2 regions of the Streptomyces sp. NPDC058685 genome follow, and region 2 is predicted to be linked to the other one. Evidence: riboswitches for the same ligand, from Rfam matches in the RefSeq annotation. Region 2 holds a riboswitch; the other holds the start of a gene.
What was found. Region 2 has a riboswitch for S-adenosylmethionine ahead of ACFWU3_RS20735 (aminotransferase class V-fold PLP-dependent enzyme). Riboswitches for the same ligand answer to the same signal wherever they lie in the genome.
Positions count from the first base shown of each region.

Region 1: another riboswitch for S-adenosylmethionine. It lies ahead of thrC (threonine synthase); the one in region 2 lies ahead of ACFWU3_RS20735 (aminotransferase class V-fold PLP-dependent enzyme).

Region 1 is NZ_JBHXSL010000006.1:161,507-165,916, forward strand. Features, by position in the region: gene ACFWU3_RS07845 (MoaD/ThiS family protein) at 302-577, opposite strand; gene thrC (threonine synthase) at 608-1,891, opposite strand; SAM riboswitch class I at 1,909-2,077, opposite strand; gene ACFWU3_RS07855 (glucosyl-3-phosphoglycerate synthase) at 2,195-3,136, shown strand; gene ACFWU3_RS07860 (hypothetical protein) at 3,244-3,426, shown strand; gene ACFWU3_RS07865 (trehalose-6-phosphate synthase) at 3,485-4,410, shown strand, end outside.
Region 2 is NZ_JBHXSL010000025.1:22,376-26,785, forward strand. Features, by position in the region: gene ACFWU3_RS20725 (cytochrome bc complex cytochrome b subunit) at 1-1,195, shown strand, start outside; gene trpD (anthranilate phosphoribosyltransferase) at 1,356-2,426, shown strand; SAM riboswitch class IV at 2,533-2,650, shown strand; gene ACFWU3_RS20735 (aminotransferase class V-fold PLP-dependent enzyme) at 2,827-4,272, shown strand; gene ACFWU3_RS20740 (Lrp/AsnC family transcriptional regulator) at 4,363-4,410, opposite strand, start outside.

The sequences.
Region 1 (4,410 bases), on a different contig from region 2:
GGCTGAATGTATCTGTCCAACTGCCCTCTGCAACAGGTCAATCGGACGAGAAATCTGGGCGCGCGGGAACGGACCTTTGACGCTAATTCAAGAAGATCCAGGGCAACTCGGGCCCGGCAAATGACACTTAAGAGGCATTTTGATCGCCCACATTGGCTGCTTCTTGTCGCGCCAGGGCGCATTCTCATATGCGGCGGGCACGGGCAGCGGCGGGGACTTCCCCAACTGTACCGCGCTCAACCATGCAGAATTGCCCCCTCCGCTTCTCTCGCGGAGGGGGCAACAGCGGTGACGGTGCGTATCAGCCGCCGGCGACGGCGGGGATGATCGAAATGCCGGCGCCGTCGGGCGTGGCGGTCTCGAGACCCTGCTCGAAACGGACGTCGTCGTCGTTGACGTAGACGTTCACGAAGCGGCGCAGCTTGCCCTGGTCGTCCAGGACACGGGCGGCGATACCGGTGTGGTTCTTCTCCAGGTCGGCGATGACCTCGGAGAGCGTCGCGCCCTCCGCCGGGACCTCGGCCTGGCCGCCCGTGTACGTGCGGAGGATGGTGGGGATGCGGACGTTGACGCTCATGCTGCGTGCCTTCCTTGAGTCTCGGGGGTGTCAGCCGGCCAGGCCGGCGTCGCGGAACGCGTCCAGGCTCGGGCGGATGGTCGCGCTGGGGCCGGTGGTCGGCGCGACCGCGTCCAGGGTCTTGAGACCGTCGCCGGTGTTGAGCACGACGGTGGTGAGCGCCGGGTCGAGCACGCCCGCCTCGAGCAGCTTCCGCGTCACACCCACAGTCACGCCACCCGCCGTCTCGGCGAAGATGCCCTCGGTACGGGCGAGCAGCTTGATCGCGTCGACGATCTGCTCGTCGTCGACGTCCTCCACGAAGCCGCCCGTGCGGCGCGCGATGTCGAGGACGTACGGGCCGTCGGCGGGGTTGCCGATCGCCAGCGACTTGGCGATGGTGTTCGGCTTCTGCGGACGGACCACGTCGTGCCCGGCCTTGAAGGCCGTCGACACCGGCGAGCAGCCCTCGGCCTGAGCGCCGAAGATCTTGTACGGCTTGTCCTCGACCAGGCCGAGCTTGATCAGCTCCTGGAGACCCTTGTCGATCTTCGTGAGCTGCGAACCCGAGGCGATCGGGATGACGATCTGGTCGGGCAGCCGCCAGCCGAGCTGCTCGCAGATCTCGTAGGCGAGGGTCTTGGAGCCCTCTCCGTAATACGGCCGAAGATTGACGTTGACAAAACCCCAGCCCTCACCGAGCGGGTCGCCGATGAGCTCGGAGCAGAAGCGGTTGACGTCGTCGTAGTTGCCCTCGATGCCGACCAGTTCGCCGCCGTACACCGCGGCCATGACGACCTTGCCCTGCTCCAGGTCGTGCGGGATGAACACGCAGGAGCGGAAGCCGGCGCGCGCGGCGGCGGCGCCGACCGCGCCCGCGAGGTTGCCGGTGGAGGAGCAGGAGAGCGTGGTGAAGCCGAAGGCACGGGCGGCCTCGACGGCGATCGCGACGACACGGTCCTTGAAGGAGTGCGTCGGGTTGCCGGAGTCGTCCTTGATGTGGAGACCGCCGGTCACGCCCAGCTCACGGGCGAGGTTGTCGGCCTTGACGAGCTTGGTGAAGCCGGGGTTGATGTTCGGCTTGTCGGCCACATCGGCCGGCACGGGCAGCAGCGGCGCGTACCGCCAGATGTTGTCCGGACCCGCCTCGATCCGCTTCCGCAGCCCTTCGGGGTCGCCGCTCGGGAGGTCGTAGGCGACTTCCAGCGGCCCGAAACACGAGGCGCAGGCAAAGATCGGGCCGAGTTCGAAACGCTCCCCGCATTCGCGGCACGAGAGCGCCGCGGCCGGTCCCAGGTCGACGGGGGTGGTGCTGGCGACAGTCTGCACAGCCATGGTGGCGAGGCCCTTTCTCCTCATCTTCCCCGTGACGCATTTCGTCACGAGACGGACTTGGCACCTTCCCTAGCCGGGAGCCTCGCGGTGGCTGCCACGTCCCTTGGACGGGCGGCGCAACGGAGACCGGCTGGAGGGTTGCCGGGGCTTCAACGGGCCGTATCCCTCTGCCCCTCTGGATGAGCGGTATTCGATTGTCGGCGTGGGGACCCCCGGCATGCGACGGTCCCGCGCGTTGTTCAAGACTGTAACCGACACCCCGGACGGTTGAGATGGTCGTCCGATCCGCGAGATGGAGATCCTGTGCTGGAAGAGGTGGAGCGCTGGCTGTCCCGGCGGTCCTGGTCGGCGGCGGACCGCCCGGTGGACCGGCTGGTCACGGCCAAGCAGGGCGCCACGGTCAGCGTGGTGCTCCCCGCCCTGAACGAGGAGGCGACGGTCGGGCAGATCGTCACCGTCATCCGGCGCGAGCTGATGTCCGGGCCCCTTCCCCTCGTGGACGAGCTGGTGGTGATCGACTCGGGCTCCACCGACCGCACGGGCGAGGTGGCCGCCGCCGCGGGCGCGCGGGTGGTCCACCGGGACGCGATCCTGCCCCGCATCCCGGCTGCCCCCGGCAAGGGCGAGGTGCTGTGGCGCTCGCTGATGGTGACGCGGGGCGACATCGTCTGCTTCGTGGACGCGGACCTGAGGGAGTTCTCGGCCGATTTCGTGTCCGGGATCGTCGGCCCGCTGCTGACCGATCCGGACGTGCAGTTCGTGAAGGCGATGTACGACCGGCCCCTGGGCGACGTCGCCGGCCAGGGCGGCCGGGTGACGGAACTGGTGGCGCGCCCGCTGCTCAATCTGCACTGGCCGCAGCTGGCCGGGTTCGTCCAGCCGCTGGGCGGGGAGTACGCGGCTCGCCGCTCGCTGCTGGAGCGGCTGCCCTTCCCCGTCGGATACGGCGTGGAGCTGGGGCTTCTCGTCGACGCGCTGCACACCGTCGGCCTGGACGCGCTGGCGCAGGTGGACGTGGGAGAGCGCCGGCACCGCCACCAGGACGGACAGGCGCTCGGCAGGATGGCGGCCGCGATCTACCGCACGGCGCAACTGAGGCTCTCCCGCGGGCACTTGGTGCGGCCCTCGCTGACCCAGTTCGAGCGGGGCTCGGACGGCTTCGTCCCGCGGACACACCCGGTGGACACCGAGGAGCGCCCGCCGATGCGCGAGATCGGTGAGTACGCGGCGCGTCGCGCGGCATAACCGAAGACAACCGGACATCTTGCATGAATATCGCACTTATGGATGCACAGTCTCCGGATACCCAGCGCAGGACGGGCTCCCGACGCGGAGCGCTCAGGCTCACCACCATGCTCGGCACGCTGGCCGTCGTCATCGCGACGACGGTCGGCATGGCGCCGCCGGTCACCACGATCGCCGGGGGCGGCGGGCACAGCACCGAACGCCTGTGGCTGCTGGGCGGCCTCGCCCTCAGCCTCACCGCAGCCGGTGTCGTCGCCGTCGCCGCCACCCGCGGACGCCGTGACCAGTGAGGGGCGGAGCCGGGCGTACGCACGTTTGAGGGATTACAGGACGGGCTAGGTTCGCCACATGGTCTCCGAGCATTCCGCTGCGCAGGTCCTCGTCGCGTCGAACCGCGGCCCCATCTCGTACACCCTGAAGGACGACGGGAGCCTCGACGCCAAGCGCGGCGGCGGCGGCCTGGTCTCCGGACTCTCCGCCATCGGGTCCGAGGCGGACGCCCTGTGGGTGTGCGCCGCGCTCGGCGACGGCGACCGCGAGGCGGTCCGGCGCGGAGAGGGCGCCGACGGGGTCCTGATGCTCGACATCGACGAGGCCGTCCACACCGACGCGTACAACGGCATCGCGAACTCGGTGCTGTGGTTCGTCCACCACATGCTGTACCAGACCCCGCTGGAGCCGGCCTTCGACGCCGAGTTCCGCCGCCAGTGGGGCGCGTACGAGAGCTACAACCGGGCCTTCGCCGAGGCGCTCGCCGAGCACGCGGACGAGGGCGCCGCGGTGCTGGTGCAGGACTACCACCTGTGCCTGGTGCCCGGCATGCTCCGCGAAATGCGCCCCGACCTGCGCATCGGCCACTTCTCCCACACCCCGTGGGCGCCGGTGGACTACTTCCGGATGCTGCCCGACGACATCGCCGAACAGCTGCTGTGGGGCATGCTCGGCGCCGACCGGCTGGGGTTTTTGACCTCGCGGTGGGCGACCGCGTTCATGTCCTGCGCCGACCGGCTCGGGGAAGCCGCCCCACAGTTCCCCAGCGGGGGCCATCCACGGCTGTACGTGGAGCACGCCCGCACCGGACGAAAGTCCGCGCGGACCACCGAGGTGGCCGTGCACGGACTCGGCGCCGACGCCGACTTCCTGCGGGCACGCTCCCACGAGGCCGACGTCGACGAACGCATGGCCACCCTGCGCGAGCAGATCGGCCCGGACCGGAAGACGATCGTGCGGGTGGACCGCACCGAACTGTCCAAGAACATCGTCCGCGGGCTGCT
Region 2 (4,410 bases):
CAACTGGATGTTCGGCTTCCTGCTGTTCGTCCTCGGCATGTTCACCGGCTTCACCGGTTACTCGCTGCCGGACGACCTGTTGTCGGGTACCGGTGTGCGGTTCATGCAGGGAGCGGTCCTGTCCGTGCCGGTCGTCGGCACGTACCTGTCGATGTTCCTGTTCGGCGGGGAGTTCCCCGGCGGCGACTTCGTGGCCAGGTTCTACTCGGTCCACATCCTGCTGCTGCCGGGCATCATGCTCGGTCTGCTGGTGGGCCACCTGATCCTGGTCTTCTACCACAAGCACACGCAGTTCGCGGGCCCCGGCCGGACGAACAACAACGTCGTGGGCATGCCGCTGCTGCCGGTCTACATGGCCAAGGCCGGAGGCTTCTTCTTCCTGGTCTTCGGTGTCATCTCGGTGATGGCCGCGGTCGCCTCGATCAACCCGATCTGGGCGCTCGGTCCCTACCGGCCGGACCAGGTCTCCACCGGCGCGCAGCCCGACTGGTACATGGGCTTCTCCGAGGGTCTGATCCGTGTGATGCCGGGCTGGGAGATCAACGCCTGGGGCCACACACTCGTCCTGGGTGTGTTCATCCCGCTGGTGATCTTCCCGCTGGTGCTGGTCGCGATCGCGGTCTACCCGTTCATCGAGTCCTGGGTCACCGGGGACAAGCGCGAGCACCACATCCTGGACCGCCCGCGCAACGCCCCGACCCGTACGGCCTTCGGTGTGGCGTGGCTGACCCTCTACTTCGTGCTGCTGATCGGTGGCGGCAACGACCTGTGGGCGACCCACTTCCATCTGTCGATCAACTCGATCACCTGGTTCGTCCGGATCTTCTTCTTCGCCGGACCGGTCATCGCCTTCATCGTCACGAAGCGGATCTGTCTGGGGCTTCAGCGCCGCGACCGGGACAAGGTGCTGCACGGACGCGAGTCCGGCATCATCAAGCGCCTGCCGCACGGTGAGTTCGTCGAGGTCCACGAGCCGCTCAGCCAGGGCGACCTGCACGCGCTCACCGCGCACGAGCAGTACAAGCCCGAGGAGCTCGGCCCGGAGACGGACGAGAACGGGGTCCGCCGCAAGGTCACCCCGGCCCAGCGGATGCGGGTCAAGCTCAGCAAGTCCTACTACGGCGAGGAAAGCCAGATCCCCAAGCCGACGCCCGAGGAGTTCAGGGAGATCAGCAGCGGCCACGGCCACCACTGACCGCCTGAAGCGAGTGCATTGCCGCCACAGCGCCGAAGACACCTCCCGGCAGTAGCAGGTGAAGGGCCCCGTCCAATCGTCGGACGGGGCCCTTCGCCGTCTCCGGGGCTGGATAGGGTGGACGCATTCCCCTTATCGGCTGTGGACCCAGGAGTGGACCATGAACGTTGTGACCCCGGTCGGCGGCGACAGCGTGGCGGCTCACTCCTGGCCGAGTGTGCTGAACGCTCTGCTCGACAACCGCGACCAGAGCGCCGACGCCACCGCCTGGGCGATGGACCGCATCCTCAGCGGTGAGGCGACGAACGCCCAGATCGCCGGGTTCGCGGTCGCGCTGCGGGCGAAGGGCGAGACGGTCGAGGAGATCTCCGGCCTGGTGCGCACGATGTACGCGCACGCGAACCTGATCGAGGTGCCCGGCCGCAGCGTCGACATCGTCGGCACGGGCGGCGACGGGGCCAAGACGGTGAACATCTCCACGATGTCGGCCATCGTCGTGGCCGGCACCGGAGCCAAGGTCGTCAAGCACGGAAACCGCGCGGCCTCGTCCGCGAGCGGCGCGTCCGACGTCCTGGAGAAGCTCGGCGTCAATCTCCAGCTCACCCCGCAGCGGGTGGCCGAGGTCGCGGAGGAGGCGGGCATCACCTTCTGCTTCGCGGTGAAGTTCCACCCCGCGCTGCGGCATGTGGCCGCGGCGCGCAAGGAACTGGGCATCCGCACCACGTTCAACTTCCTCGGCCCGCTGACCAATCCGGCGCAGGTCAGGGCGCAGGCCACCGGCGTCGCGGACGCGCGGATGGCGCCCATCATGGCCGGGGTGCTCGCCGAGCGCGGCTCGTCGGCGCTGGTCTTCCGCGGCGACGACGGCCTGGACGAACTGACGACGACCGCCACCTCACGGGTGTGGGTGGTCCGCGACGGTGAGGTGCGCGAGGAGGCGTTCGACCCGCGGGACATCGGCATCGACCTGGTGCCGGTGGAGGCGCTGCGCGGGGCCGACGCCTCGTACAACGCCGACGTGGCGAGACGGCTCCTCGGCGGGGAGACCGGGCCGGTGCGGGACGCCGTTCTGCTGAACTCGGCGGCCGCCCTGGTGGCGCTGGACCCGACGGACGGCACGCTGAACGAACAGCTGGCGGCCGGGGTCGCTCGGGCCGCCCAGGCCATCGACTCGGGCGCGGCGAACGACGCGCTCCAGCGCTGGGTGGCCGCCACCAACGACCAGGGCTGATCCGGCGGGGGCCGGCAGCACCGATCGATGCGTCGTGCGAGGGCGCGGTCCGGATGGTGGACCGCGCTCTTGCGGTGTCCGCGTCGTGTGGCAGGATGCTCTCCAAGGTCATGAGTGACAGCGATTACGGCCCCGGCCCGCTGTCCGGCAACCCTCCGTCCGTGGCGGGGTGCCCCGGGTGAAGACCAGGCCGCAGGCAGCGAGGTCTGTGGCAAGCGCGGACCCCTGCACACCCTGGGGTCCTGGTCCTCAAGGGAGCAGTCTCGTGAGCAAGCGAATGCGATAGGGCGTACAGCCCCTTCTTCAGCACACCCTCCGCACGGCGTCCGCCGTGTGTCGAGGTCCCCGCACCGCCGGGTTCTTGAAGCCGATTTCGCCTTTCCTGCCGGGAGATACCGCCATGTCCGCACGCCTGAACACCGCCACCGCTCCTGCCGTCACCGCCCCCTCCTCGGACGTGGCTCTCGCCGCTGCCGGGTCCGACCCCTGCTGTGCCGAGCCGCTGCCGGTCCTCGGCCGCGACGTGACCGTGCCGCTCGTGACCGGCGGTGAGGTCACCTACGCGGCCCTCGACTACGCGGCCAGCGCACCGGCTCTTCAGCGCGTGTGGGACGACGTGGCCGCGTACGCCCCCTACTACGGCAGCGTCCACCGCGGCGCCGGCTACCTCTCGCAGCTGTCCACCGACCTCTTCGAGAACAGCCGCGTCACGGTCGCCGACTTCCTCGGCTGCCGCGAGGGCGACCAGGTCGTCTTCACCCGGTCCACCACCGACTCGCTGAACCTGCTGGCGTCCGCGCTGCCGGCGGACTGCCGGGTCTTCGTCTTCGAGACCGAGCACCACGCCTCGCTGCTGCCCTGGGGCGATGCCCGGGTGACGTATCTGAACGCGCCGCGCACCCACGCCGAGGCGGTGCGGACGCTGGAGGAGGCGCTCGCCGGCCGCGACCCCATCGGCCCGGCGCTGGTCTGCGTGACCGGAGCGTCCAATGTGACGGGTGAACTGTGGCCCGTGAAGGAGCTCACGGAAGTGGCGCACGCCCACGGGGCGCGGATCGTTCTGGACGCGGCGCAGCTCGCCCCGCACCACGCCGTCTCGGTGCGTGACCTCGACGTCGACTGGGTGGCCTTCTCCGGGCACAAGCTGTACGCGCCGTTCGGCTCGGGCGTGCTCGCGGGCAGGGCGGACTGGCTGCAGACCGCGGAGCCGTACCTCGCCGGCGGCGGTGCGTCCCGCAAGGTGGCACGGCGTGCCGACGGCGGCGTGGACGTCGAGTGGCACACGGAGGCCGCGCGCCACGAGGCCGGCTCGCCCAACGTCATCGGCGTCTACTCCATCGCCTCGGCCTGCAAGGCGCTCACCGAGGCCGGCTTCGACAACCTCGTCGCCCGTGAGCAGCACCTGGTCGACAGGGTTCTGGAAGGCCTGGCCACGGTGCCGGAGGTCAAGGTGCTGTCGCTGTTCGGCGACGAATCCCCCTCGCCTTCCGCTGCGGGGACCCCGACACGGGTGGGCGTCATCTCCTTCGTGGTGGAGGGCTGGAACAGCTCGCACTTCGCTGCCGCCCTGTCGGCGGAGTACGGCATCGGCGTACGCGACGGACTGTTCTGCGCCCACCCGCTGGTCCGCACCTTGCTCGGCAGCGCCCCGCAGGACCCGGGGGAGTGCGGTGCCCCGGAGGCGCAGCCGGGCGAGGCGTCGCTCAATGCCATCCGGGTGAGCTTCGGCGCCGGGACGCCCGACGAGCACGTGGAGCGCTTCGTCGGCGCGGTGACGGAGCTGGTGCGCGAGGGTGCGAAGTGGCAGTACCGCACGGAGGACGGCCGCTGCGTGCCCGCCGTCTGATGGACCGTGCGAGAAGCCCGCGCCGGAAGGCGCGGGCTTCTTCATGCGTGGGGGCCGGGGCCCGTCCCCGGTCGCCTGGACCGACGGGCTCTAGGAGTCCAGACCGATCGCGAACGCCGCCTCCAGGTCGTGCTGCGA